3 regions of the Enterobacter sp. FW301-JW81 genome follow, and region 1 is predicted to be linked to each of the others. Evidence: riboswitches for the same ligand, from Rfam matches in the RefSeq annotation. Region 1 holds a riboswitch; each other region holds the start of a gene.
The links. A riboswitch is a leader RNA that binds a small molecule or an ion and turns the genes downstream of it on or off. The one in region 1 is predicted to bind thiamine pyrophosphate.
Positions count from the first base shown of each region.

Region 2: another riboswitch for thiamine pyrophosphate. It lies ahead of thiC (phosphomethylpyrimidine synthase ThiC); the one in region 1 lies ahead of thiB (thiamine ABC transporter substrate binding subunit).
Region 3: another riboswitch for thiamine pyrophosphate. It lies ahead of thiM (hydroxyethylthiazole kinase); the one in region 1 lies ahead of thiB (thiamine ABC transporter substrate binding subunit).

Region 1 covers NZ_JBYTBA010000004.1:141,859-151,608, reverse strand. The annotation lists gene thiQ (thiamine ABC transporter ATP-binding protein ThiQ) at 1-438, opposite strand, end outside; gene thiP (thiamine/thiamine pyrophosphate ABC transporter permease ThiP) at 422-2,032, opposite strand; gene thiB (thiamine ABC transporter substrate binding subunit) at 2,008-2,991, opposite strand; TPP riboswitch at 3,023-3,123, opposite strand; gene sgrR (HTH-type transcriptional regulator SgrR) at 3,160-4,815, opposite strand; gene sgrT (glucose uptake inhibitor SgrT) at 4,904-5,056, shown strand; gene AC3WOK_RS14120 (sugar efflux transporter) at 5,177-6,355, shown strand; gene leuD (3-isopropylmalate dehydratase small subunit) at 6,623-7,228, opposite strand; gene leuC (3-isopropylmalate dehydratase large subunit) at 7,239-8,639, opposite strand; gene leuB (3-isopropylmalate dehydrogenase) at 8,642-9,733, opposite strand; gene leuA (2-isopropylmalate synthase) at 9,733-9,750, opposite strand, start outside.
Region 2 covers NZ_JBYTBA010000006.1:5,568-15,317, forward strand. The annotation lists gene nfi (deoxyribonuclease V) at 1-292, opposite strand, end outside; gene hemE (uroporphyrinogen decarboxylase) at 302-1,366, opposite strand; gene nudC (NAD(+) diphosphatase) at 1,405-2,178, opposite strand; gene AC3WOK_RS17965 (Rsd/AlgQ family anti-sigma factor) at 2,274-2,771, shown strand; TPP riboswitch at 2,826-2,935, shown strand; gene thiC (phosphomethylpyrimidine synthase ThiC) at 3,014-4,909, shown strand; gene thiE (thiamine phosphate synthase) at 4,909-5,550, shown strand; gene AC3WOK_RS17980 (HesA/MoeB/ThiF family protein) at 5,537-6,292, shown strand; gene thiS (sulfur carrier protein ThiS) at 6,276-6,476, shown strand; gene thiG (thiazole synthase) at 6,478-7,248, shown strand; gene thiH (2-iminoacetate synthase ThiH) at 7,245-8,372, shown strand; gene AC3WOK_RS18000 (sensor domain-containing diguanylate cyclase) at 8,696-9,750, shown strand, end outside.
Region 3 covers NZ_JBYTBA010000002.1:439,279-449,028, forward strand. The annotation lists gene AC3WOK_RS08980 (MFS transporter) at 1-14, shown strand, start outside; gene AC3WOK_RS08985 (glycoside hydrolase family 32 protein) at 31-1,464, shown strand; gene AC3WOK_RS08990 (hypothetical protein) at 1,652-2,179, opposite strand; gene AC3WOK_RS08995 (YadA C-terminal domain-containing protein) at 2,535-3,653, opposite strand; TPP riboswitch at 4,473-4,569, shown strand; gene thiM (hydroxyethylthiazole kinase) at 4,605-5,375, shown strand; gene thiD (bifunctional hydroxymethylpyrimidine kinase/phosphomethylpyrimidine kinase) at 5,372-6,172, shown strand; gene AC3WOK_RS09010 (GntR family transcriptional regulator) at 6,215-6,961, shown strand; gene AC3WOK_RS09015 (PfkB family carbohydrate kinase) at 6,935-7,888, opposite strand; gene AC3WOK_RS09020 (ADP-ribosylglycohydrolase family protein) at 7,885-8,889, opposite strand; gene AC3WOK_RS09025 (nucleoside permease) at 8,886-9,750, opposite strand, start outside.

The DNA.
Region 1 (9,750 bases):
GCGTACCAGGCAACGCGCCAGAGCCACGCGCTGACGCTGGCCGCCGGAAAGCTCGCCCGGCAGCCTGTCAATAAGCCCGTCTATTCCCATCTGCGCGGCAATGATCGCCAGCTTCTGACGCTGGGCATCGTTAAGCTTGAGCCCCGGATCCATCCCCAGCGCGATGTTCTGCCGCACCGTCAGGTGGGTAAACAGGTTGTTTTCCTGAAACAGCATGGAGACCGGGCGTTTTGCGGGCGGCGTATGGGTATGGTCCCGGTTTTCAATGACTATCGATCCGCTTGCCGGCTGCAGAAATCCCGCCACCAAATTGAGCAGCGTGCTTTTTCCCGCACCGCTTGGGCCAAGCACGGCAATCATCTCTCCCTGGCGCACGGAGAGCGTGAAGCGCATCGGCAGATGCTGGTAGAGCCAGATTACATCAGTCAGTTTTAACATCGCGCCCCGGAAGTTTTTCGATAACGGTAAATAAAGCAAAGCACAGCAGCAGCAGTAACAGCGCGGTCACCGCGCCGTCCTGGCTGCGGTAGGAGCCGATTTGCTGATACAGCCAGTAGGGCAGCGTGCGGAAATTGTCATTTCCGAAGAGCGCCACGACCCCAAAATCACCCATTGAGAGCACGCAGGCAAACGCCAGCGCCTGCGCCAGCGGACGTTTTAGCGCGCGCAGTTCGACCACCTTCAGCCGTTGCCAGCCCTTCATCCCCAGCGACTGACAGAGCAAACCGTAGCGGCCGTTGACGTCGCGCATCGGGTTTTCCAGCACCTTGAGCGCGTAAGGAATGGCCATCAGGGCGTTGGTGAAAATCACAATGCCGTCGGCGCTTTCCGGCAGGCCTATGGTGCTGTTGAACAGCAGGAAGAAGCCCGTCGCCAGCACGATCCCCGGCATGGCGAGAATCAGCATGCCTGTCAGCTCCAGCGCGTGTCCGGCTTTTTGCGTCTGTCGGGCATGGAGTTCGCGGCTGCTCCACAGCAGCATCATGGTCAGCGTGACGCACAGCAGCCCTGCGGCCAGTGCAATACGAAGCGAGGTCCCGGTAGCCTGCCAGAGGATAGGCTGTTGCAGGACGGACAGGAGATTGAGATTAAGACCGTCAACGATAACGGCCATCAGTGGCGGCAGCAGCAGCAGGAGCGCCAGTGCGATCAGTATAAAATCGATGACGCGGCTGTGCAGGCTGTCCTGCGGATCGCGCCAGCCGGTTATTTGATTGCTGCCAGGGGGAATGGCTTTACTCAGGCGCTGGCTCAGCAGCACCAGCGCAAGACAGCACCCCATCTGCACCATCGCCAGCAGCGCGGCGCGGCCGGGATCGTAGTCGTAACTCAGCGCCTGGTAAATCGCCAGCTCAATGGTCGTCGCCTGCGGTCCGCCGCCGAGTGAAAGTACGGTGGCGAAGCTGGCAAAGCAGAGCATGAATATTAAGGCCGCAACGGGGGGGAGCTGGCGACGCAGCCACGGCCATTCGACAAAGCGGAAGAATGACGCGCCGCGCATCCCAAGCTGGGCGGCAATCTGACGCTGTTCGCCGGGAATGTTCTCCAGCGCCTGCAAAAAGAGGCGCGTCGCCATCGGCATATTGAAAAACACGTGCGCCAGCAGAATGCCCTTTAGCCCGTAGGGGGAGAATGTCCATTCAAGACCAAGCAGGCTCCACAGGGAAGCCAGCCAGCCCTGGCGACCGTAAACGCTCAGAATGCCAAATACCGCCACCAGCACGGGCAGGATCAGCGTCATGGCGCACAGGCGCAGCAGCGCCTGCCTGCCGGGGAAACGCCTGCGATAGAGCGCGCGTGCAAGAAAAATAGCCGGGATCACCGACAGCAGGGCAGAAAGAAACGCCTGCCAGAAGGAGAAACGAATGACGTGCCAGAGATAGCTGTCGTGCCAGAGTGCGGGCAGGTCACTCTCTGGCGCGTTAAACCACAACGCAAGAAAGGCCCCCAGGCTGACCGCCACCATCACTATGGCGGCGAGCAGCCCGGGCAGTAACCAGCCGGGAATCAGCGGCTGACGGCGCGTTGCCATTCACTTACCCATGCTGCACGCTGCGCGGCGACCTGCTGCGGCGTAAATTCCAGCGAGGTTTTTGGTTTGGTTAGCTGCTCGAAACCTGCTGGCAGCGCAACGTTCGTGACGGGATACATCCAGTTACCTGCCGGGATGGCGTTCTGGAACGCGGGCGAAACCATAAATTTCAGGAACTTTTCTGCGAGTTCCGGCTGTTTGCTGGCGACGGTGCGCGCGGCCACTTCCACCTGCAGATAATGCCCTTCAGCAAAATCAGCAGCCGCGTAGTTGTCTTTCTTCTCGGCGATAATGTGATAGGCCGGAGAGGTGGTGTAGCTCAATACCAGGTCGCTTTCGCCTTTCAGGAACAGGCCATAGGCTTCACTCCACCCTTTGGTCACCGTCACGGTTTTGGCGGCCAGCTTCTGCCACGCTTCGGGCGCTTTATCCCCGTAGACCTTCTGCATCCACAGCAGCAGGCCCAGGCCCGGCGTACTGGTGCGTGGATCTTCATAAATGACGCGCCATTTCTGGTCGCTTTCTACCAGCTCTTTCAGGCTTTTCGGCGGGTTTTTCAGCTTGTTTTTGTCGTAAACAAAAGCAAAGTAGCCGTAGTCGAACGGCACAAAGGTGTCGTTTTTCCAGCCGCCAGGCACGTTAACGGCCTCTGCCGCTACGCCGCTTTTGGCAAACAGTTTGGTTTGCGAGGCGGCGTCCAGCAGGTTGTTGTCCAGGCCGAGCACCACATCGGCTTTACTGTTTTTACCTTCCATGCGCAGACGGTTGAGCAGCGAGACGCCATCTTCCAGCGCCACGAACTTCAGTTCGCAGTTACAGTCAGCTTCAAAGGCTTTTTTGACGACCGGGCCAGGGCCCCAGTCGGCAGAAAAAGAGTCGTAGGTGTAGACCGTCAGAACGGGCTTAGCAAAAGCAGGCAGCGCAAACAGCGCCAGCAGGGGAAGAGCTTTTTTTAACACTTTGCACCTCAAAGTTGAGTGGCAAAGGATTTTGAGCGACAGCCTCAAATCCCTTCGCCGGCGTTATCCGGATCAGGTTCGACGGGTATTATCTCAGCGCACATCTGTGATGCAGCACCCCGTTGAGAACGGCGCTATTGTAATGATTTGGTGAATATTACGAAAGCGTTATGGTTCCGGCGGCGCAAACCAGGCCGATTTGAAATCAAACCAGCCCAGGGTGTTCATCCGCAAACCGCGCATACTGCGCTGTCCCTGGATCATCAGCCAGTGGTGTATCAAGGGGACGATCGCCTGTTCAGACAGCAGCTGCTGGCACCATACGGCAAGATTCATTTCGCCCGCACGCCACAGGGCTGCATCCTGCTGCCAGTCGCGGTGGATGCAGTGCTGGATCAGCGGGACCTCATACAGGTGTGAGAATAATGAAAAATCTAGCGGCAGGGTGAAGTTGGCGCTGTTCAGCCAGATATCGCTGGTCAGTTCCCCCTGATGCCATTCGTCATAGTCTACTTCCCGGATCTCCAGCCTGACCCCCTGCGCTGCCAGCAGTCTGGTCATGATCCTGGCGATAAAACGATGCTCCACGTGTTCGCGGTAGTAGGTCAGGGTGATGGACTCCAGCCCTGCGGGTTTATCGCAGTGCGCCGGGCGGGCGTGGTGCCAGCGCGGAAGCAGGCCGTACGCCGGGAACCAGTAGGTCTGGTACTGCTCTTCCGCATGGTAGATGAGATTGGAGGGGGATAAAACGTGGCTGATCCACTTACGTACCTCATGGTTTGCCCCGTGATGGGTGCGGCCATCAAACAGAAGATAGTAGCATCCCTCCTCCAGGCGACTCTCCACGGCTTTTTCTCCCGTGGTAGGGCCTTCCAGCGTCAGGCCTGCACTCAGCTCTTCATTCAGATCCGGCAATACCCACACGTTCACTTCGTCGATCAGCGCCCGATAGCCAAAATAGTCGTCGAACGCGCGGATTTTCAGCTGGCTGTTGTTATTACGGGAGACGGAGTAGGGGCCGGTGCCAACCGGCAGGCTGGCAAAATTGTTCATCGACTCCCACTCGCCGGGCAAAATCATTGACGGCACATAGCCCAGCAGCCAGGGAAGCCACTTGTCCTGCTGGGACAGCTCAATATCCAGCGTCCATGCCGTTGGGGAGTGCACGCGCGAAATATGCGAGTAGAGCGGCAGCTTGCGGACGCGTTCCAGAGAGGCGATGACGTCGCGCATTTCCAGCTCGCGTCCATGGTGAAAGTGGATGCCGGGGCGTAAAAAGAATCGCCAGTGAAGCGGGGAAAGCTGCTGCCAGTGGTGCGCTATATCCGCTTCCAGTTCCCCATTTTCCTCATTTATCCGCGTCAGCCCGCTGAAGATTTGCCGGGCCATATGGGTTTCTGAGCGGCGTAAGGCCGTGCCGGGCAACAGATTTTTCATCGGCCGATAGTAGAGGACCCGCAGGATGTGGCGGCCCTGGCGGAAACTGCGTCCGAGGTGCGAAACCAGCATCTGGCGCACGGCGGCTTTGTCACCCACCAGCTGTACCAGCTGGTCAATTCGGTCCTGCTCCAGCAGATCTTCGGCGCGCTGCTGCTGCAGCGCCAGCCCGGTATACAGGAAGGTCAGGCGCGAGCGTTTGCCGCGTCCCGCTTCCGCTTCCCAGCTTAACCAGCCCTGCTGCTGCATGGTGTTGAGCAGCGTGCGCATATGGCGTCGGGAACAGCTAAGCAGGTCGGCCAGCTCGTTCAGCGTGGTCTCCTGCGATTGCCCCTCACAGCACTGCCAGAGGCGGATGAATTGTTGTTGCAGTCGACCGGAAGGCATAAAAGGGGAACTCCTGACAAAAAATCAGCAATTTATTAATCCCTATATTAAGCCAATAATCCTTACCGATGAAGTGAGGAGGTAAATTATGAAGAGGTCTACCGCACGTCAGTTTTATCAGCACTATTTTTCAGCGACAAAAGGAACGTCCTGGCTGGCCCGCCAGTGTGCAGAGCAACGGCTGAAAATTCTGGAAGACCTGATGCAGTGGGACGTTACGAAACCGACCTCTTCTCGCTAACTCGCCTCGATCATGTGTGACTGAGTATTGGTGCTAATCACCCGCCAGCAAAATGTTTTTGCTGGCTTTTTTCGTTTATTCTTTCACCCTGTTTCGATTCGCTTTCACAAGGACTTGCGCATGCTCTGGTTGATGACGATGGGGCGACGCCTGAACGGCGTCTATGCCGCTTTTATGCTGGTGGCCTTTATGATGGGCGTGGCGGGGGCGCTACAGGCGCCGACGCTGAGCCTGTTCCTCAGCCGCGAGGTGGGCGCGCAGCCGTTTTGGGTGGGGCTGTTTTATACCGTCAACGCCATTGCCGGGATCCTCGTTAGCCTCGCGCTGGCGAAACGATCGGACAGCCAGGGCGATCGCCGCAAGCTGATCCTCTTTTGCTGCGCCATGGCCGTAGGCAACGCGCTGCTCTTTGCGTTCAATCGTGATTACCTGACGCTCATTACCTGCGGCGTGCTGCTGGCGTCGCTGGCGAATACCGCCATGCCGCAGCTTTTCGCCCTGGCGCGTGAATATGCGGATAACTCGGCGCGGGAAGTGGTGATGTTTAGCTCGGTGATGCGTGCCCAGCTCTCGCTGGCGTGGGTCATCGGCCCGCCGCTGGCCTTCATGTTGGCGCTGAACTATGGCTTTACCGCCATGTTTTCCATTGCGGCAGGGATTTTTGTCATCAGCCTGGCGCTGATTGCTTTTGCGCTGCCGTCCGTGGCCCGGGTCGAGCAAACGACGGATAAACCGATTACTCAGGTGAGCGGCTGGCAGGACAAAAACGTCCGCATGCTGTTTATTGCCTCCACGCTGATGTGGACCTGCAACACCATGTACATCATCGACATGCCGCTGTGGATCAGCAGCTCACTGGGCTTACCGGACAAGCTCGCCGGGATCTTAATGGGTACCGCGGCCGGGCTGGAGATCCCGGCGATGATCCTGGCGGGTTATTACGTTAAGCGTTTCGGAAAGCGTCGGATGATGATCGTCGCGGTGGCGGCTGGGGTGCTGTTTTACGCGGGGCTGATCTTTTTCCATTCGCGCGAAGCGCTGCTGGCGCTGCAGCTGTTCAACGCTGTGTTTATTGGCATTGTCGCCGGGATAGGCATGCTTTGGTTCCAGGACCTCATGCCAGGTCGCGCCGGCTCGGCGACCACACTTTTTACCAACAGTATTTCGACGGGGGTCATTCTGGCGGGGGTGATTCAGGGGGCGCTGGCGCAAAGCTATGGCCATGCCTCGGTTTACTGGATGATTACGGCGATTTCGGTGGTTACGCTTGGGCTGACCTGCCGGGTCAAGGACGTTTGATTCTGGAAGACGGCTTCACGAAATGGAACAACTTTCTGACAGGTATAAAGAAGGGGAATAGAGTGCGTGGCGGGTGCTTGAGGCTGTTTGCCTCAGGCTTTCGCAAGAGGCAAACAGTGGAGAGTTCCACATCAAAAAAACTGATGGGGAGACCAACTTCACAACCCACATTGCGAGGTTAGTCTCTTCATTGCCGAAAAGCAATAAGGAGGCTGGAATGCCAAAACGTAGTCAAATCAATGGCCCGCTTTTTGCGGGCCATTGCCTTTAGCTCATAAACGCAGGCTGTTTTTTCTCGTACGCTGAGATGGCGTCTTCGTGCTGGAGCGTCAGGCCAATACTGTCGAGACCGTTCAGCATGCAGTGACGACGGAACGCATCAATGCTGAAGCTGTAGGTCTTATCTCCGGCCTTCACCACTTCTGCTTCCAGATCCACTTCAAACGTAATACCCGGATTCGCCTGCACCAGGGCAAACAGCTCATCAACCTGTTCGTCGCTCAGCGTGACGGGCAGAAGCTGGTTGTTGAAGCTGTTGCCGTAAAAGATATCGGCGAAGCTCGGTGCGATAACCACTTTAAAACCGTAGTCGGTCAGGGCCCACGGCGCGTGTTCACGGGATGAACCGCAGCCAAAGTTTTCCCGCGCCAGCAAAATGGATGCGCCTTTGTATTCCGGGAAGTTCAGAACGAACTCCGGATTAGGCACTTCACCTTTGTCATCCAGGAAACGCCAGTCGTTAAACAGATGTGCACCAAAACCGGTACGCGTGACTTTCTGCAAAAACTGCTTAGGAATGATTGCATCAGTATCGACGTTAGCGGCGTCCAGGGGGACAACCAGGCCCGTATGTTGGGTAATTTTCTCTGCCATGATTGTCTCCTTATTTCAGGCTGCGAATATCGGCGAAATGGCCGGTGACTGCCGCAGCGGCGGCCATTGCCGGGCTGACCAGATGGGTGCGCCCACCGCGGCCCTGACGGCCTTCAAAGTTACGGTTACTGGTGGAGGCGCAGCGTTCGCCAGGGTTCAGGCGATCGTTGTTCATGGCCAGACACATGGAGCAGCCTGGCAGGCGCCACTCGAAGCCCGCGTCGATAAAGATCTTATCCAGGCCTTCGGCTTCCGCCTGGGCTTTCACCGGACCGGAGCCTGGAACCACCAGAGCCTGCACGCCCGGTGCCACTTTACGGCCTTTTGCAATTTCAGCGGCGGCGCGCAAATCTTCGATACGGGAGTTGGTGCATGAGCCGATGAAGACTTTATCAATGGTGACGTCGGTCAACGGGATGCCCGGCTTCAGTCCCATATAGGCCAGCGCTTTTTCCGCACTGGCGCGTTCGACCGGATCGGCGAACGAGGCAGGGTCAGGGATGCTGTCGTTGACGGAAATCACCTGGCCCGGATTAGTCCCCCAGGTCACCTGCGGGGCAATCTCTTCTGCCTGCAGGGTAACCACGGTATCAAAGCTGGCACCGTCGTCGGTTTTCAGGGTTTTCCAGTACGCGACAGCATCGTCAAAATTCTGACCTTTCGGCGCGTGCAGACGGCCCTTCACATAGTTGAAGGTGGTGTCGTCTGGCGCGACCAGACCGGCTTTTGCGCCCATCTCAATGGCCATATTGCAGAGGGTCATGCGGCCTTCCATGCTCAGCGCCTGGATGGCCTCGCCGCAGAATTCCACCACGTGGCCGGTACCGCCTGCGCTGCCGGTTTTACCAATGATCGCCAGTACGATGTCTTTTGCGGTGATACCCGGCGCGGCTTTTCCCTTCACTTCAATCTTCATGGTTTTGGCGCGTCCCTGTTTCAGGGTCTGCGTAGCCAGCACGTGTTCCACTTCGGAAGTGCCAATCCCGAACGCCAGGGCACCAAACGCGCCGTGCGTCGCGGTGTGGGAGTCACCGCAGACGATGGTCATGCCCGGCAGGGTAATCCCTTGCTCCGGCCCCATCACGTGGACGATACCCTGATAAGGGTGATTCAGATCGTACAGCTCAACGCCAAACTCGTTGCAGTTCTTAATCAGCTCCTGCATCTGGATACGCGCCATCTCACCGGACGCGTTAATGTCTTTGGTCTGGGTGGAAACGTTGTGATCCATCGTTGCGAAGGTTTTGCCCGGCTGACGAACCGGACGCTTGTGTGCGCGCAGGCCGTCAAACGCCTGAGGAGAGGTCACTTCGTGCACCAGATGTCTGTCGATATACAGCAGTGGGGTTTCGTTTGGTGCCTCGTAAACAACGTGCGCATCAAACAATTTTTCATATAAGGTTTTGGCCATGATTACACCCCTTGCGCGACATAGCGGGCAATAATGTCGCCCATTTCATCAGTACTGACTGCCGCCGTGCCGCGTGCTAAATCACCGGTACGGACGCCTTCTTCTAACGCCCGGTTAATGGCGTTTTCAATTGCGGTTGCTGCATCACCTGCATCCAGGCTGTAGCGCAGCAGCAGGGCCAGAGAGAGGATCTGCGCAATCGGGTTAGCAATGTTTTTACCTGCGATATCCGGCGCGGAGCCGCCTGCCGGCTCGTACAGGCCAAAGCCCTCTTCGTTCAGGCTTGCCGATGGCAGCATGCCCATGGAGCCGGTAATCATTGCGCATTCGTCCGAGAGAATATCGCCGAACAGGTTGGAGCACAGCAGGACGTCAAACTGGGACGGATCCTTGATCAGCTGCATCGTCGCGTTGTCGATGTACATGTGCGACAGCTCAACGTCAGGGTATTGCTTAGCGACTTCGCTGACGATCTCGCGCCACAAAATGGAAGACTGCAGGACGTTCGCTTTATCAATAGAGGTCACTTTATGGCGGCGCTTGCGCGCAGACTCAAAGGCGATATGGGCGATACGTTCAATTTCGAAGCGGTGATACACCTCGGTATCGAACGCTTTTTCATGCTGGCCGCTGCCTTCGCGTCCTTTTGGCTGACCGAAATAGATCCCGCCGGTCAGTTCACGCACGCACAGAATGTCGAAACCGTTGGCGGCGATATCGGCGCGCAGCGGGCAGAACTCTTCCAGACCCTGATACAGCTTCGCCGGACGCAGGTTGCTGAACAGCTTGAAATGTTTACGCAGCGGCAGCAGCGCGCCGCGCTCTGGCTGCTCTGCTGGCGGCAGGTGCTCCCATTTTGGGCCACCTACGGAACCAAACAGGACGGCATCGGCATTTTCGCAGCCTTCAACGGTGGCTTTCGGCAATGGCGTACCGTGGTTATCAATCGCAATACCGCCTACATCGTAGTGGCTGGTGGTGATTTTCATCGCAAAACGCGCGCGAACGGCTTCCAGTACTTTCAGCGCCTGTGCCATCACTTCCGGGCCAATACCGTCGCCCGGTAACACAGCAATATGGTAATTCTTCGACATTACACGGTTTCCTTGTT
Region 2 (9,750 bases), on a different contig from region 1:
CAGGTTTTTGCGAGAGCTGCTCCCACGCTGCCAGCAGCGCGGGGTATTCGCGGAAGGAGAGAAAGCCGGGGATATAGGGCATGGTGGTGGCGATACGCGCCACCTTGTATTCCACAAGCTCAAGCGAAGGGTATTTCAGGACCACCATCGCCGCTCGCGTTACTTCGCCCCCCTGCTCGAATCCGACGTCTGCTCCGCCAATGTACTGCGGAGGATCCTTATCCAGACGATCCTCGCGGATCACCGATGAAGCCAGTTCGATTTGCTGAGCGCGTAGCGACGCGAGATCCATAACCACTCCTTACTTGTGATACTGGGCAGAAAGCCGATGCACCGCCTCCACAAAGACGCCAGCGTGTTCTGGCGGCACATCCTGATGAATGCCGTGGCCGAGGTTAAAGACGTGGCCTTCACCCTGGCCGAAACCAGACAGTATAGTCGACACTTCCTCTTCAATGCGGGCAGGCTGAGCATAGAGCATGGAGGGATCCATGTTTCCCTGCAGCGCCACTTTGTCACCCACGCGGCGGCGGGCATCAGCGATATCGGTGGTCCAGTCGAGACCCAGCGCGTCGCAGCCGGTTGCCGCCATGGCTTCCAGCCACTGACCGCCACCTTTGGTAAACAGCGTTACCGGCACGCGGCGACCTTCGTTCTCGCGTAGCAGGCCGTCGACAATTTTATGCATGTAGTACAGGGAGAACTGCTGATAATCGCGCCCGGTCAGCACGCCACCCCAGGTATCGAAAATCATGACCGACTGTGCACCCGCTTTAATCTGCGCGTTGAGGTAGAGCGTGACGCTCTTCGCCAGCTTGTCGAGAAGCGCATGCAGGGCCAGGGGCTCGGCGTACATCATCTTTTTAACCATGGTGAAGGCTTTGCTGCTGCCGCCTTCCACCATATAGGTCGCCAGCGTCCACGGGCTGCCGGAGAAACCAATCAGCGGCACTTCGCCTTTCAGCTCGCGGCGAATGGTGCGCACGGCGTTCATCACGTAGCCCAGTTCACCTTCCGGATCGGGAATCGGCAACTTATCTACATCTGCTTTGCTTTTGATTGGGGAGGTGAAGCGCGGGCCTTCACCGGTTTCGAAATAGAGACCGAGGCCCATGGCATCCGGAATGGTCAGAATGTCCGAAAAGAGAATGGCGGCATCCAGCGGGAAGCGGCGCAGCGGCTGGAGCGTGACTTCGCAGGCCAGCTCGGCGTTTTTGCACAGCGACATAAAATCACCCGCCTGTGCGCGCGTGGCTTTGTACTCTGGCAAATAGCGTCCCGCCTGGCGCATCATCCACACCGGGGTGACATCAACGGGCTGGCGCAGCAGCGCACGCAGATAACGATCGTTCTTCAGTTCGGTCATTTTTGCAGTTCCTTAAGCGTCATGGCCTCAGTGTAACACTACTCATACTCGGCCCGACACATCGCCACGGTATCTTCTATCAGCCGACGCGCTACGGTGCCCGGTGGGGGTAACAGCGGCAAATCGTCATAGCGATACCAGTTCGCATCCAGCAGTTCTTTCTGGTCGATAACAATCTCCCCGCTGTCGTAGTCGGCCATAAAGGCCGTCATCAGCGACTGCGGGAACGGCCACGGCTGAGAGGTGACGTAGCGCAGGTTTTTGACCTTAATCCCGCTCTCCTCCATCACTTCTCGCGCCACCGCCTGTTCCAGCGTTTCGCCCACCTCGACGAAGCCGGCCAGCACGGTGTGAATGCCGTTGCGATGACGGGTGTGCTGCGCCAGCAGGATGGAATCCTCCCGGCGGATAGCGACGATAATGCACGGTGCAATCTGAGGATAGTAGCGCTCGCGGCAGTGGCTGCAGAGCATCGCCCACTCGGTTTTGCTCCGGTGCATGGTATGACCGCAGTAGCCGCAGTATTTATGCGAGCGGTAAAACTCCGCCAGCTGCACGCCGCGCCCCGCCAGCTGGAACAGACCCACGTCCAGATCCAGTACCTGACGAACCGATCCCATATCCTGACGGCGAGGCTGTTGGATCAACCACACAGCTTCCCCCTGCCATTCGCCGATCTTCAGCGCAGGCTGCCCCACTAGATCGAACACCTCTGCTGCGCCATAAGGGATCTCTCCGCCAGGAAGCCATAATTTTTGTTCGTGACTGACGATCCACCAACCCAGATCTGATTTTTCAATAATACGATCCATATCTATTGCACTACCTTCGCTTCACTGACATGTTGTTAGCATTGTGGTTACATTTTGGATAAGCAGATTCAATCCTAAACCTTGCGGAGTCGACCATGTTAAACCAGCTGGAAAGCCTGACTGAGCGCGTTAGAGGAAGTAACAAACTGGTGGATCGCTGGCTACACGTGCGCAAGCATCTACTCGTGGCTTATTACAATCTGGTCGGTATTAAGCCTGGCAAAGAATCGTTTATGCGACTGAATGAAAAATCGCTGGATGATTTTTGTCAGGGCCTGGTCGACTATCTGTCCGACGGCCATTTCAATATTTATGAACGCATTATCCGCGAAATGGAAGGGACAACGCCGTATTTAGCGGCCAGCAAACTCTATCCGCTGCTGGAAGCCAACACCCAGCAGATTATGGACTACTACGATTCCACGCTTGAGAACGCCATCGATCACGACAACTATCTTGAGTTCCAGCGGGCGCTTTCCGACCTTGGCGAAGCGCTGGAAGAGCGATTCACGCTGGAAGATAAGTTGATCGCCCTCGCTCTGGATAACGGCCTGGATGTCAGCCACGAAGATAACATCGCGCGCCCTGCTTGAGTTATTAATCGTTAACGAGTAATTTACAACCATTCGCCCCTCTCACGAGGGGGATTTTTCTTGTCGGAGTGCCCAGTGTGAAAGCACGGGCTGAGACCGTTAATTCGGGATCCGCGGAACCTGATCAGGCTAATACCTGCGAAGGGAACAAGAGTCACACTGCTGTTGTATCGCCCCCGGGCGATCCTCTCTTGCTTCATCCGTCGTCTGACAAGCCATGTCCTTCACTTTTGGAATGAGCTATGTCTACTGCAAAACTGACCCGCCGCGAACAGCGCGCACAGGCCCAACGCTTCATTGATACCCTGGAAGGCACCGCTTTCCCGAGCTCTAAACGCATCTACATTTCCGGCTCGCAGGCCGATATCCGCGTCCCGATGCGTGAAATCCAGCTTAGCCCGACGCTTATCGGCGGCAGCAAAGATAACCCGCAGTTTGAAGACAACGAAGCCGTACCGGTGTATGACACCTCCGGCCCGTACGGCGATCCCTCTGTGACTATCAACGTTCAGCAGGGTCTGGCGAAGCTGCGCCAGCCGTGGATTGACGCGCGTAACGACTGTGAAGAACTGAGCGTACGTAGCTCTGCGTATACCAAAGAACGCCTGGCCGACGATGGTCTGGACGAGCTGCGCTTCGCCGGGCTGCTGACGCCGAAACGCGCCAGAGCGGGCAAACGCGTGACCCAGCTGCACTATGCGCGTCAGGGGATCGTCACGCCGGAGATGGAGTTCATCGCCATCCGCGAAAATATGGGCCGTGAGCGCATCCGCAGTGAAATACTGCGCCACCAGCATCCGGGCGAGGGCTATGGCGCTCGCCTGCCGGAGAACATCACGCCGGAGTATGTGCGTGAAGAAGTGGCCGCCGGCCGCGCGATTATCCCCGCCAACATCAACCACCCGGAATCCGAGCCGATGATTATCGGCCGCAACTTCCTGGTGAAGGTCAACGCTAACATCGGCAACTCGGCCGTGACCTCCTCCATCGAAGAAGAGGTGGAAAAGCTGGTCTGGTCAACGCGCTGGGGCGCGGACACGGTGATGGACCTCTCCACTGGCCGCTATATTCACGAAACCCGCGAGTGGATCCTGCGTAACAGCCCGGTACCGATTGGCACCGTCCCGATTTATCAGGCGCTGGAAAAGGTCAACGGTATTGCCGAAGACCTCACCTGGGAAGCCTTCCGCGACACGCTGCTGGAGCAGGCTGAACAGGGCGTAGACTACTTCACCATTCACGCGGGCGTGCTGCTGCGCTACGTGCCGATGACGGCGAAGCGTCTGACCGGTATTGTCTCGCGCGGCGGCTCCATCATGGCGAAGTGGTGCCTCTCCCATCACCAGGAAAACTTCCTCTACGAACATTTCCGCGAGATTTGCGAAATCTGTGCCGCGTACGATGTCTCTCTGTCGCTGGGCGATGGTCTGCGTCCGGGCTCCATTCGCGATGCCAACGATGAGGCGCAGTTTGCCGAGCTGCACACGCTGGGTGAGCTGACCAAAATCGCCTGGGAGTATGACGTGCAGGTGATGATTGAAGGCCCGGGACACGTGCCGATGCAGATGATCCGCCGCAACATGACGGAAGAGCTGGAGCACTGCCACGAAGCGCCGTTCTATACCCTGGGGCCGCTGACCACCGATATTGCGCCAGGCTATGACCACTTCACGTCCGGGATTGGTGCGGCGATGATCGGCTGGTTCGGCTGTGCCATGCTCTGCTACGTGACGCCGAAAGAGCACCTCGGCCTGCCAAACAAAGAGGATGTAAAGCAGGGGCTGATTACCTACAAAATTGCCGCCCATGCCGCCGATCTGGCGAAAGGCCATCCGGGCGCGCAAATCCGCGATAACGCCATGTCGAAGGCGCGTTTTGAATTCCGCTGGGAAGACCAGTTCAACCTGGCGCTGGACCCGTTCACCGCCCGCGCCTATCACGATGAGACCCTGCCGCAGGAATCGGGCAAAGTCGCACACTTCTGCTCCATGTGCGGGCCAAAATTCTGCTCGATGAAAATCAGCCAGGAGGTGCGCGACTACGCCGCCGCGCAAACCATTGAAGTGGGGATGGCGGACATGTCTGAAACCTTCCGCGCCAAAGGCGGCGAAATCTACCTCAAAAAAGAGGAGGCGTAATGTACCAGCCCGATTTCCCGCCCGTTCCCTACCGTTTAGGACTCTATCCGGTGGTGGACAGCGTAGCGTGGATCGAACGCCTGCTGGAGGCTGGCGTTCGCACAATCCAGCTGCGCATCAAGGATAAACGCGACGACGAGGTGGAAACTGATGTCATCGCCGCCATTACGCTGGGGCGTCGGTATAACGCCCGTCTGTTTATCAACGACTACTGGCGACTGGCCGTTAAGCACCAGGCCTACGGCGTGCATTTGGGTCAGGAGGACCTGGAAACAACCGATCTGAATGCCATCCGCGCCGCCGGCCTGCGCCTGGGCGTGTCCACACACGACGACATGGAGATCGACGTGGCGCTGGCTGCCCATCCCTCTTACATCGCGCTGGGCCACGTTTTCCCGACGCAGACCAAGCAGATGCCCTCCGCACCGCAGGGACTGACGCAGCTGGCGAGTCACGTCAAACGCCTTGCCGATTATCCCACCGTTGCCATCGGTGGCATCAGCCTGGAACGGGCTCCGGCCGTGCTGGAGACGGGCGTCGGCAGCATCGCCGTCGTCAGCGCCATCACCCAGGCCGCAGACTGGCAGTCTGCCACCCAACAGCTGTTACAGCTGGCAGGAGCTGGCGATGAACGATCGTGATTTCATGCGCTACAGCCGCCAGATCCTGCTGGAGGATATCGCCATCGACGGGCAGCAAAAACTGCTCGCCAGCCGGGTGCTGATTGTCGGTCTGGGCGGATTAGGCGCACCTGCGGCGCTGTATCTGGCAGGTGCCGGTATCGGCACGCTGGTGCTGGCCGATGATGACGACGTTCATCTCAGCAACCTGCAGCGACAAATCCTCTTTACCACCGGCGATATCAACCAGCCCAAAGCGCACATCACCCGGCAGCGGCTACACCAGCTTAATCCGGACATCAAGCTGATTGCGCGACAGGAACGTCTCAGCGGCGAGAGCCTGCATCGTGAAGTCGCGCTTGCCGACGTGGTGCTGGACTGCACCGACAACATGGCGACGCGCCAGGCGATTAACGCCGCCTGCGTGGCAACTAATACCCCGCTGATTACCGCCAGCGCGGTGGGGTTCGGCGGGCAGATGATGGTCCTGACCCCGCCGTGGGCGCAGGGCTGCTATCGCTGCCTGTGGCCGGATGATGCCGAGCCGACGCGCAACTGCCGCACGGCGGGCATTCTTGGTCCGGTGGTCGGCGTGATGGGCACGATGCAGGCGCTGGAGGCCATCAAGCTGCTCAGCGGCATGGAGACGGAACGCAATACGCTGCGGCTGTTTGATGCTCGCTCCAGCGGCTGGCGCCATCTGGCGTTACGCCGCGCCAGCCGTTGCCCGGTATGTGGAGGCTGCGATGCGCATTCTGTTTAACGACGAGCCGATGAGATGCGACGACGGGCTCACCGTTGCCGTACTGCTCGACAAGCTGCGCCAGCTCAAGCCGGGAACGGCACTGGCGCTCAATCAACAGATCCTGCCGCGCGAGCAGTGGGAACATCAGCAGGTCAACGAAGGCGACCAGATCCTGCTGTTTCAGGTTATCGCAGGGGGCTGAGATGTTACGTATTGCCGATAAAGTTTTTGACTCGCACTTGTTTACCGGAACCGGAAAATTCGCCTCGCCGCAGCTGATGGTGGATGCCATTCGTGAAAGCGGCAGCCAACTGGTGACGCTGGCGCTCAAGCGCGTGGATCTGCGCCACCACAGCGACGCTATTCTGGCTCCTTTACTGGAAGCGGGCGTCACGCTGCTGCCCAACACCTCCGGCGCGAAAACGGCCGAAGAGGCGATTTTCGCCGCGCAGCTGGCCCGGGAGGCACTCGGCACGCGCTGGCTGAAGCTGGAAATACATCCGGATGCCCGCTGGCTGCTGCCTGACCCCATCGAAACGCTGAAGGCCGCTGAAAAGCTGGTGCAGCAAGGGTTTACCGTCCTGCCTTACTGCGGCGCCGACCCGGTCCTGTGTAAACGGCTGGAAGAGGTCGGCTGCGCCGCCGTCATGCCGCTGGGGGCCCCCATCGGTTCCAACCAGGGGCTGGAGACCCGGGCGATGCTGGAGATCATCATCGAACAGGCCAACGTACCGGTGGTTGTGGATGCGGGCATTGGCGTGCCAAGCCATGCCGCGCAGGCGCTGGAGATGGGTGCCGACGCGGTGCTGGTGAACACGGCTATCGCGGTTGCCGACGATCCGGTCATGATGGCGCGTGCGTTCCGCATGGCCGTTGAGGCCGGCTTGTTGGCAAGGGTTTCCGGCCCCGGCTCGCGCAGTTTTCAGGCGCAGGCCACCAGCCCGTTGACCGGTTTCCTGGAGGCAATCTCATGAGGACATTTACCGAGCGCTGGCGGGAGATAAACTGGGACGACATTGCCCTGCGCATCAACAGCAAAACGGCTGCCGACGTGGAGCGCGCGCTGAATGTCCGTCATCTGACCCGCGAGGATCTGATGGCCCTGCTCTCCCCGGCGGCCAGCGCGTACCTCGAACCGATGGCACAGAGGGCCCAGAGGCTTACCCGTCAGCGCTTTGGCAACACGGTGAGCTTCTACGTCCCGCTCTATCTCTCAAATCTTTGCGCCAATGACTGCACCTACTGCGGTTTCTCCATGAGCAACCGCATCAAGAGAAAAACGCTCGATGAGGATGAGATTGCCCACGAGTGTGCGGCCATACGTGAGATGGGCTTTGAGCATCTTCTGCTGGTTACGGGCGAACATCAGGGAAAGGTGGGAATGGACTATTTCCGTCAGCATCTTCCCGCCATTCGCCGTCAGTTTGCGTCTTTGCAGATGGAAGTGCAGCCCCTGTCGCAGGACGAATACGCGGAGCTAAAAACCCTCGGGCTGGACGGGGTCATGGTCTATCAGGAAACCTATCACGAGGCGACGTACGCCCGACACCACCTGAAGGGCAAGAAACAAGACTTCTTTTTCCGGCTGGAAACGCCGGACAGGCTGGGTCGCGCGGGCATCGACAAAATCGGTCTGGGTGCGCTGATCGGGCTCTCCGACAGCTGGCGGGTGGATTGTTACATGGTGGCGGAACATCTGCTGTGGCTCCAGCAGCACTACTGGCAGAGCCGTTATTCCATCTCTTTCCCCCGCCTGCGGCCTTGCGCGGGAGGGATTGAGCCGGCTTCACTAATGGACGAACGTCAGCTGGTGCAGACCATCTGCGCGTTTCGCCTGCTTGCCCCGGAGGTTGAATTATCCCTCTCAACGCGCGAGTCCCCGGCGTTTCGCGATCGCGTGATCCCGCTTGCGATTAACAACGTCAGCGCGTTTTCCAAAACGCAGCCTGGCGGCTACGCCGACGATCGTCCGGAGCTGGAGCAGTTTGTCCCGCATGATGGACGGCGTCCGGAAGCGGTCGCCGCAGCCCTGACGGCACAGGGCCTTCAGCCTGTATGGAAAGACTGGGACAGCTGGCTGGGAAGAGCCTCGCAATAACGCTGAAACGCACTGCAACCCGGTAAAAAAATGTCGAGGGGCTACGTAGAGTCACAACCGGATGATTGCCAGCCCTCATCCGGTTTTTTATTGTCACCGCGTTAGCAAAGGATGCTGACCAGGGCGAAAAGCTTCTTCCTCGTTTCGCCCTGCCTCTGAAAGCGACCGCTCATTTAATAAGTATTTTCTTAGCGATCCTTAAGATAAATCATCCCATCAGACATCGTGTTCCGTATAATTCACCGCTAACCGCAGGACAGCGACTATGCTGAGAGGATATCGGCAGACGAAAAGCATTCACCATCAGGAACGATGTACAGCTCATGGCACTTCACAGCAAAAAGCTCTCTTTTACCCGGCCAATCATGCTCAGCTTCGCGGGGATCCTCTGCAGTTTTGCGGTGATCGCTATCGCCGTGACGCTTTCACAGAGAAAGGATTTTCTTGAGGATTATCATAAAATTAATAGTAATTTCACGCACAACCTGGCGGTAAACTACACCGAGTCTATCCTGCGTGAAAACGACTATATCCTTGGCCGCTCTGCCATGTATTTTGCGCGCAACGACAGGCTTAACGAGACGCTCAACGTCAACCCGACGCAGGGGCTGCAGATGATCATGCATCTGCAGAACCTGATGCCGACCGTATCCTCCATCTCGCTGGCCGACACGCAGGGGCATTATCTCCGCGCACCGGAAGTGCTCCCGACTGAGAAAAGTAAAACCTTCGACCCGCGGACGCGGCCGTGGTTTGTCGCCCAGGCGGAAGCCAGCATCTTCAGCCACTATACCCGTCCCTACATGGACTACTTCACCGGTCATCCGACGGTCACGCTTTATAAGCCTTTGATTTCTCCTGAAGGCAGACTGAAGGGAACGATCGCGTTTCATCTCGATTTGACCTCAATGGGCTACACCCTGCGTCAGATGGTGGCGCCCGTTCAGGGGGAATTCTTTGTCGTCGAACGCGACGGTGCCGTCGTGCTGCACCCTGATACAGGCGCGCTCTTCAAACAGTACGTGAGCGAAGCGCTGATGGACAAAATGACCAGCGGTGAAGGCCATTTTTACGACAAGAAAAGCAACGCCTGGTATTACTATTACTCGTTTACCAACCCGGACTGGTTTGTCATATACCGGGTATCGGGCGCGACGCTCACCGATATTACCCGCCACGAAACGACGATCGTTGGCTGGGGGTTCGCGCTGGCGGCCATCATCATCATTCTCTTCGGCTTATACCTCCGCCACGCCTCGCGTAGCGTGTTGATGCACATTATCAATGCCATCAAAACCGGTGATGTCAGCGAGGCTCCACGTCTTGAAGCGATGCTGAGCCACACCATTCAGTCCAATAAAGAGCGCGAAATGGCGTA
Region 3 (9,750 bases), on a different contig from region 1:
CTTCCACCATCTGATTGAAAGAGTAGAGAAATGACGTATTCCATTACAAAAGCAGAGCAGGAACTTCAGTCCAGACGCGAAGGGCTTAACCTGCGCTGGTATCCGCGTTACCACCTCGCTGCGCGCGCTGGCTGGATGAACGACCCAAATGGCCTGGTCTGGTTTGACGGCTGGTATCACGCTTTTTACCAGCATCATCCGTACTCCACCCAGTGGGGGCCCATGCACTGGGGCCATGCGCGCAGCAAGGATTTAGTTCATTGGGAACACCTTCCGGTTGCGCTGGCGCCGGAAGGACCAGAAGACAAGGACGGCTGTTTTTCCGGATCGGCGGTGGTGGATGGCGATACGCTGGCGCTGATATACACCGGACATAAATTCCACGGCGATCCGGATGATGAGGCGAATCTCTACCAGGTGCAGTGCCTGGCGACCAGCCGCGACGGCATTCATTTTGCCCGGCAGGGAATGATTGCTGACACGCCCCCTGGCCTGCATCACTTCCGCGACCCGAAGGTGTGGCGTGAAGGGGAGAGCTGGTACATGGTTGTCGGCGCGCGGGACGGCGAGACGGGCCAGGTGCGCGTTTATCGTTCTGCCGATCTGCACGCCTGGCAGGATATGGGCGTGCTCGCGGTGGCTGAAAAAGAGATGGGCTATATGTGGGAATGCCCGGACTTTTTCACCCTCAACGGTAAACGCGTGCTGATGTTTTCACCTCAGGGGATGGTTGCCGAAGGATTTAAAAATCGCAATCTTTACCAGAGCGGCTATCTGGTGGGCGAGTGGCAGCCCGGGCAGCCTTTTGTGCGTGAAGGTGAGTTTGAGGAGATGGATCGCGGGCATGATTTCTACGCGCCACAAAGTTTCCTCACGCCTGATGGCCGCCGCATCGTTATCGGCTGGCTGGACATGTGGGAATCCCCGCTGCCGGAACAGGAGGACGGCTGGGCAGGCATGCTCTCTTTACCGCGCGAACTGACGCTTGGCGCGGATAACTGTCTGCAAATGCTGCCGGCCAGAGAGGTCGAAGGTCTTCGGGACGCGTGGTTCCCCTGGCCGGTTAGCACGCTTAACAATCAGCAGATGACTCTGCTGGAACGCTGCGACGCGATGGAGGTTATTCTGCAGTGGGATTGCGCAAACAGCACTGCGGAACAATACGGTATCCGACTTGGAGCCGGGCTACGCGTCTATGTTGATGCGCAGATGCAGCGCCTGGTGCTGGAGCGCCACTACCCGCAGTATGGCCTGTGCGGGACCCGTAGCGTCGCGCTCGATATGAACGGCACGCTAAACCTGCGCCTGTTCTTTGACAGCTCATCCGTAGAGGTGTTTGTGAATGACGGAGAAGCCTGCCTTAGCAGCCGTATTTATCCTGATGAAGATTGCCGCGAGCTGGCGCTGTTTGCCTGGACCGGGGCGGCTTCGCTTATCGATGCCGGGGCCTGGCAATTAGGCTGACACGGGTTACATCTGGATAGGAGCATGCGGCGTTTCAGCCATGCCAGAAATCACAAAAGGCGACCGGAGTCGCCTTTTTTTAGTGATGACTTACTTTTGCTCTTAAGTTATGTAATTGAAAACGTCCATCGGTTAAGGACAGCTTTTGCAATATACGAAAGGCTTAATTAATGTGAGGCCCTGGAAATTATTTTGAAAGTTGTGCATTCAATACTTTCTCATTTTCAACTACAAGCGTTAATGTGTAGTCTGATTTCCTCCATACCCCGTTATTAGGCTTCCAGCTTTTAGAAAGAAGATATTCAGCAGCATCAGAGATAGGCATATTCATGACATGATCTGCTTCACTGGAAAACTGCTTAAAGCTATTGCTTGTCTTCGCTGGCTTAACATCACATTGTCCGTTTGCATCCATAACCTGGGTGCAGCCTTTAGCAAGGTGTTTATGTGCTGATTGTGCATGTTGTAGAGCATCTTTCTTAGCCCAAATACCAGTCCCAGCAGTAGCGTCACGTGCATTAACCCATGCTGCATTTTGAGCAGCTTCATTATAAGATTGTTGGCGGTTTTGCTCTACCAGGTAGCATGTATCTTTACTAATACCCTTGCTTTCACACTCATTCATTCTTTGTTGTGCCATTTGAGCAGGAGTAGAACATCCGGTAAGAAGAGAAAAGGCACTGACTATCATTGCTAACATCATTAATTTTTTCATTGACCTAATACCTCAAATTTAATGAAATCTGCTATAGCTATTACAACTAAAGAGAGCAGGTAAACTAAAAACTTTTTCATGTCTTTTAAATTCCACAATGGAAGTAAGATTGATACATAATCCCCATCCATGCACCAACAATTAAAAGAATAATATACAGAATAACAGAAATAAAAATGTACTTTGTCATGTTCGCTATCATTGGTACTATCATATATAGTTAGTTAACTAAACAATCATGGCCGAGTTTTTTGCTTAACGTCGGTTAACTGGCTATTTATTTTAATGCGGGATTTTCCGTATTAAAACGCTTAATCAGAGCCCCCAGTAAAGTGACTGGAATTAAGAGCTTTACTTAGAATCCGAAACCTACGCCAGCCCCAAGCGCGAAATCGTTATTAGTGCTTGATGATACACCCGCTTTCACCGTAGCCGCTCCAGCATGAAAAGAGGCGCCAACACTTACGGCTTGCTCGTCTTTAAAACTACCAGCGCCAGCAGAGAACATAACTTTTTGGCCTGCTTCAACTTGTGGCATAGAGGCAATCGCAATTGCGCTTGCAGCACCAGAGCGGGCTTCTTTCTTGTTACCGTCCACTTCATCACGTAATGATTTGAATTGTGCGTTAGTGTTAGCTTGTTGCTGGCTAAACACTTTTTTAGCGTCTTGCAGATCTTGAGCAACGCTAGCAGTCTGGGTCGAAGTGGATGCGATGGCAGCAGCATTAGCTGCTACTTTAATTTGTGTCACCATGTCCACTTTGTTAATGGTGGTGGTTACACCGTCTTTACCATTGTTACCATCTTTACCGTTAATCCCGTCTCTACCGTTCTTACCATCAAGACCATCTTTACCTGTAGCACCCGTTGCACCGGTGTCACCCTTAGCGCCATCTTTACCATCCACGCCGTTAGTAGGCTTGGGCGCATTTTCTAAAGAGGTAATACGTTGGTCATGATTAGCTAATACAGAACCTTGCAACTTGCTTTGATTTTGCAAGTCGATAATATCAGTGCCATTCTTAACAACACCTTGTAAAGCCGTGTTTGCTTTATTTCCGGTTTCATTGATTAATATATCTTGCTTACTGTCGGTGATACTTTGACCTGCTTTGTTGTCGTCAATTTTCTGATTCAGAGTCGTAATAAATTGTGTATTGGCATCAACCCCAGCTTGAGCTGCATCAGCTTTATTCACAGCCGTGTTAGCTGTATCTTGTGCGTTATTAATGGCAATATTTGCTTTAGCAATATCGCCTTGCAGGTTGTAGATTTGCCCGTCTTGCTGAACGTTGCTAGCCTTGATGTTATCAAGGTTATATGCGGTGTTGTCAGTCCCCTGAATCTGAATGAAAGTACCCGGGTTGTTAACGTTATCGTTAAGGTTTACGTTTACATCAGCAGCATTAGCCATACTAGCAAACACATTACCCATTACAAAAACAGCAATAACTGATTTATTTAAAGACTTCATTTATAAACTCTCATCATCAATGTAAGCAAAAAAATTAAAGTAAATGCGCTATCCTGGCGCAAGGGTATAACTTATTGTTATATCTCGATAATCTCGATATTTTGGTTTAATAACTTATTTCGTAACGTGTAGTAACTATCTATGAATGTGTAGTTTTAATTGTTGATCTAAATCAAGGGTGGCACCGGTGGCTCATTTGGCTAGTTGGGAAGGAAATGATATTTTCTCAATAAATACAGGTGTATAGCTTTTTATGAGAATGAGGTGTGAAAAAAAACATAAAACACCATTATATAAAGTATTCTTAAGTGTTTTAGCGGGAAATGATGCTAAATCTCTAAAACAGTTAATGTAAATTTATGGATTTTTCTAAATTCTTTTTTATCGAATTCTTCTTATGTTTTGAGTGAAGGTCATATTGAGCCTGGCAGTCTTTCGGTTGTTGCTTGTAAAAAATATTTATATTGAAAATTTAGTAAAAATGTATCTCGCTTGAATTGCTATGGCTGAGTAATAAAGATGTTACAGGCAATGATAATTAAATATCGTAAATATAAATGTAAACATTAACTTAAGATGATAAAGAGGAACCGGGAAAGGTATATAGGCTAACGGTGAAATCTTATAAGTGAATCATCCGCTCTGTGCACGCTAAGCAGCGTACAAGTGGGTGAGCAACTTCCTGTGAGTCTTTACGTGATTAAGATATCCTCAATGTGATCACTGCTGTGATAAATCGAAAAATCTTGCACCCTACCAGCGGCCCCGGTTACACTAAACGTTCACATATAGATAATGTGTAAACGATTGTTTTAAAAGTATTTTGACTCGGGGTGCCCTTCCACGTGAAGGCTGAGAAATACCCGTATTACCTGATCTGGATAATGCCAGCGTAGGGAAGTCAGATGCCTTCCCGGTCATCGCTTCTTCACGCAAGGCAGGAGCGAAACCATGCAGCCTGACCTGCTCGATTTACACGTTTTACACCACTTCCGAACCCGTTCTCCGCTTACCCATTGTATGACCAACGATGTCGTGCAGACCTTTACGGCCAACGTTTTGCTGGCGCTTGGCGCATCCCCCGCGATGGTGATTGAGGCCGAAGAGGCCGAACAGTTTGCCGGGATTGCCGATGCGCTGCTGATTAACGTTGGCACGCTGACGTCGCCGCGCGCCCAGTCGATGCGCCGGGCGATTGAGGGCGCGGTGGCGGCAGGAAAACCCTGGACGCTGGACCCGGTTGCCGTGGGCGCCCTGGCGTTCCGCACCCGTTTTTGCCATCAAATTCTCGCCCTGAAGCCGGCGGCCATTCGCGGCAATGCCTCCGAAATTCTGGCCCTTGCCGGCATGAGCGCGGGCGGGCGCGGCGTTGATACCACCGACACCGCCGCCAGCGCGGTGCCTGCTGCCGAGGCGCTGGCCCGCCAGATTAATGCCATTGTGGTTGTCACCGGTGAGGTGGATTACATCACGGACGGACAGCGAACCCGCACGGTCACGGGCGGTGACCCGCTGATGACGCGCGTGGTGGGTACCGGGTGCGCGCTCTCTGCCGTTGTGGCGGCGAGCTGCTCGCTGCCGGGCGATCGGCTGGATAACGTTACCGCCGCCTGCGGATGGATGAAGCGGGCCGGAACGGTCGCCGTTGCGCAGTCTGGTGGCCCGGGCAGTTTTGCCAGCGCGTTCCTGGATGCGCTCTACACGCTGGAGGAGCAGGCATGAAGCGAATTAACGCACTGACCATCGCCGGCACCGATCCCAGCGGCGGCGCCGGCATTCAGGCCGACCTGAAAACGTTCTCCGCGCTCGGCGCGTACGGCTGCTCGGTCATTACCGCGCTGGTGGCGCAAAACACGCGAGGCGTGCAGTCGGTCTACCGTATCGAGCCTGATTTTGTCGCCGCGCAGCTGGATTCGGTGTTCAGCGACGTGCGCATCGATACCACCAAAATCGGCATGCTGGCCGAGACGGATATTGTTGAAGCGGTGGCGGAACGGCTTCAACGCTATCAGGTGCAAAACGTGGTGCTGGATACCGTCATGCTAGCAAAAAGCGGTGACCCGCTGCTCTCCGCTTCCGCCGTTGAGACGCTACGCAAAAAGCTGCTGCCGCAGGTGGCGCTTATTACGCCAAATCTGCCCGAAGCCGCCGCGCTGTTAGGTGCGCCGCACGCGCAAACTGAACGCGAGATGAAAGAGCAGGGGAATGCGCTGCTGGCAATGGGCTGCGGGGCGGTGCTGATGAAGGGCGGGCATCTGGATGACGCGGAAAGCCCGGACTGGCTCTTCACCCCCGATGGCGAGCTGCGCTTCACCGCGCCTCGCGTGCAGACCAAAAATACCCACGGCACCGGGTGCACGCTCTCTGCCGCGCTGGCGGCGCTGCGCCCACGGCATGAAAGCTGGGCCGATACGGTGCAGGAAGCGAAAGCCTGGCTCTCGGCGGCGCTGGCAAAAGCGGATAGTCTGGAGGTCGGTCACGGTATTGGGCCGGTTCACCATTTTCATGCATGGTGGTAGGCCTTATACTGGCAGGACACACCACGCCTGAGAAAAACAGAGATGGAACAAGCGCATACCCGGTTAATCGCTCAACTGAATGAACGGATCGCCGCGCCCGACAACACGCCGCTGTACCTGAAGTTTGCCGAAACGGTAAAAAACGCGGTGCGCAGCGGGGTGCTGGCGCACGGGAATATTTTGCCCGGCGAGCGCGATCTGAGTCAGTTAACCGGCGTGTCGCGCATCACCGTGCGTAAAGCGATGCAGGCGCTTGAGGAAGAGGGCGTGGTGACCCGCGCCCGCGGCTATGGAACGCAAATTAACAACATCTTTGAATACTCGCTCAAAGAGGCGCGCGGTTTTTCCCAGCAGGTGGTGCTGCGCGGCCAGAAGCCGAATACGCTGTGGGTCAACAAGCGGGTGGTGAAGTGTCCGGAAGAGGTGGCGAATCACCTTTCAATTCCCCCGGAGAGCGAGGTGTTCCTGCTCAAGCGTATTCGCTACGTTGACGAGGACGCGGTCTCTATTGAGGAGTCCTGGGTGCCGGTCGGGTTAATTCCCGATCCGGATGCGATCGGTATCTCGCTCTACGATTACTTCCGCAGCCAGAATATCTTCCCGCAGCGCACCCGCTCGCGCGTCAGCGCCCGCATGCCGGATAGCGAGTTTCAGGCGCACATCAGGATGGATGAAAAAATACCGGTGCTGGTGATCAAGCAGGTCGCGCTCGATCAGCAACACCGGCCGATTGAGTACAGCATCAGCTACTGCCGCAGCGATCTATACGTCTTTGTGTGCGAGGAGTAATGCCTCGCGAGTGGGGGCGCAATCGCCGCCGCGGTGGCTGACCACCCAGGCGGCGACCGCGTTGCCGAGCTGCACCGCTTCCGCCAGCGACCATCCTGCCGCCAGCCCGGCAAGCGTGCCGCCCGCATGGCTATCGCCTGCGCCAATGGTGTCCACGACCGTAGCCGGGAATGCCGGAATAACGCCCGAGGCGTCGCCGTCATACCAGGCGGCACCGTCTTTATCATGCCGCACAATCAGCGCGGCGCCGAAGCGCTGCTGCCACTGTGTTCCTAGCGTTTCGACCTCCACGCCGAGCCGTTCAGCGGCAAGTTGCGCCTCCTGGCGGTTGAGCGACACGATCGGCCTGCAGGCCATGATCCGCGCCATCAGCGCGTCGGGGATATCCGCGATGCGAGGGCCGAAATCGATAAACGCCGTCACGTCCCGCAACCCTTCCAGCCAGCCCGTCAGCAGCTCGCCGCACGGCGAGGCCAGCTGGTAGCCGGACAAATAGACCAGGCTGTTTTGCGGAACGTGAAGCGCATCAAGCCAGCGCTGCTGCCACTGGTTCTCCACGCCGCTAAACGACATAAAGGTGCGCTCGCCGTCTGGCTCCACCAGCGCCAGGCACCAGCCGTTGTCGCCGGTTTCGGCCTCCACCGCGCTGTGCAGATCCTGCTTTGCCATCGCGTTACGGATAATATCCGCCCACACGCCGTGGCCGACGGGCAGGGCGTTTTGCGCGGCGATCCCGAGCCGCTTCAGGGCGATGGCAATGTTCAGCGCGCAGCCGCCAATATTCACCCCCTGCTGTTTTAACTCGATATCACACCCGCGCCAGGGCAGGGCGTAGGCGTCGGCGATGACGTCAATCACCGCCGCGCCCAGCACCGTCACCGGGCGCGCGGCGTTCAGGGCATCGAGACGTTGGGCAAATGAATTCATACGCCCTCCTTTTGCTCCCGGTAGTGCAGGAGTTTCTCGCAGTAATGGCCGAAATCGAGCTTGTTAACCGCGTCGAGCTCGGCTTTGAGGGCCGGATCAATGGCCTGCACGCCGTGGAGCGCCCCGCAGATGGCCGTCGCCATTGCGCCAATGGTGTCGGTGTCGCCGCCGAGATTGGCGCATAACACCGCGCAGCGGTTCGGATCGGTTCCCGCCAGTTCGACCATCGCGATGGCCGCCGGAACGGACTCAACGGTACTGGTTCCCGCGCCAATAAGCTGATAAATCTGCTCGCTGGCGGAGTCGATGCCGTTGGCTTCCCGCACGGTCTTCAGCGCCAGCTCAATCCGTGCCGCCAGCGACGCGCTGAAGGTGGTGGTTTTCGCTTCCTGCGCGTAGCGGGCGATACCCGGCAGGGCATCGACGATGTTCTGCCAGCTTTCCCCGTCGATAGCGCGTGACACCGCCCAGGCAATCACCACCGCGCCGGCAATCGCGAGGTCCGATTTATGGGTCGGGCTGGAGGCCAGCGCCACCTGCGCCACAAAGTGTTCCAGCCGCGTCGCCGGGAGCAGGCAGCCCAGCGGGGAGGCACGCATCGCCGCCCCGTTGGTCACACCGTTGTTTTCCAGCTCGCTGACCGGCTTTCCGTCACGAATCGCGTTAAGCGCGATTTTTGACGTCGGGCCGAGCACGTTCTTGTTAAAGGCGTCGAAATCGAGCGCCCAGCGCAGAATATGTTTGCCTATAACATCCGCGTTAATTTCCCCCTCGCACTCAATAATCGCATCCGCCAGGCACAGCGCCATTGAGGTATCGTCGGTGAACTCTGCCTGCCTGAAATAGCAGGCCGCGTTATTCTCAGCCGGGCCGGGTAAGAAGCGGTCTATCCAGCCGAAGTGCGCTTTGACGCGCTTTCTCGGCCACAGCTCCGACGGCATGCCCATCGCATCCCCTAACGCCTGCCCGTAAAGGGCACCGAGAACACGTTCTTGTTTCATTTAACTTCCCCTTGTATCAGCGCAGCATCGCCATCAACCACCTCAATTGCAGTGATCTCTTTGTCCGATTCGCGGAAAAACAGCATAAACAGCACGGCAATCACGGCAATCATGATCCCGCCGAATGCCCACATTCCGGCCCAGTTGAAGGTCAACCCATTCACCGGCTCTTTGTATGCGAACATTTTTTCCATCATTACGCCGCCGAGGCGGTAACCCAGCAGGCTACCAAACCCCTGACAGCACAGCGTAATCAGGCCTTGTGCGGCGGTGCGCATATGCACCGGCGCTTTTTTGTCCACGTAGATATACGCGGTTACGTAGTAGAAGTCGTAGCTCACCCCGTGCAGCAGAATGCCGAGGAACAGCAGGGCGTAGGTGAAGTACTGCTCCGCACCGCCGTAAACGAAGAAACCGTAGCGGATAGCGGCGGTGATCAGGCCCAGCAGTAAGACCTTCTTAATACCAAAGCGTTTGGTGAAGAACGGCAGCGCCAGCATAAAGAAGATTTCAGAGAACTGGCCGAGCGTCATCCAGCCGGTGGCATTTTTCATCCCCACTTCGGTGAGATAGCCGTTGGCGAAGATGTAATAGAAGGCCAGCGGCATGGCGAACAGGAACGAGCAGAAGAAGAACACCAGGAAGTTTTTGTCGCGCAGGAGGATCAGCGCATCCAGGCCCAGCATTACTTTGATATCCAGTTTGCCGGTACTTTTCGGCGGCGTGTTCGGCAGGAACAGGGCAAATACGCCGAGCAGGGCGGAGCTGGCGGCCGTCATCAGCAGCGGAATATTGGTATCGGAAATATCGCTATAGCCCAGCATCTGCGGCAGGAAGCCACACGCCAGCCCGGAGGCGATC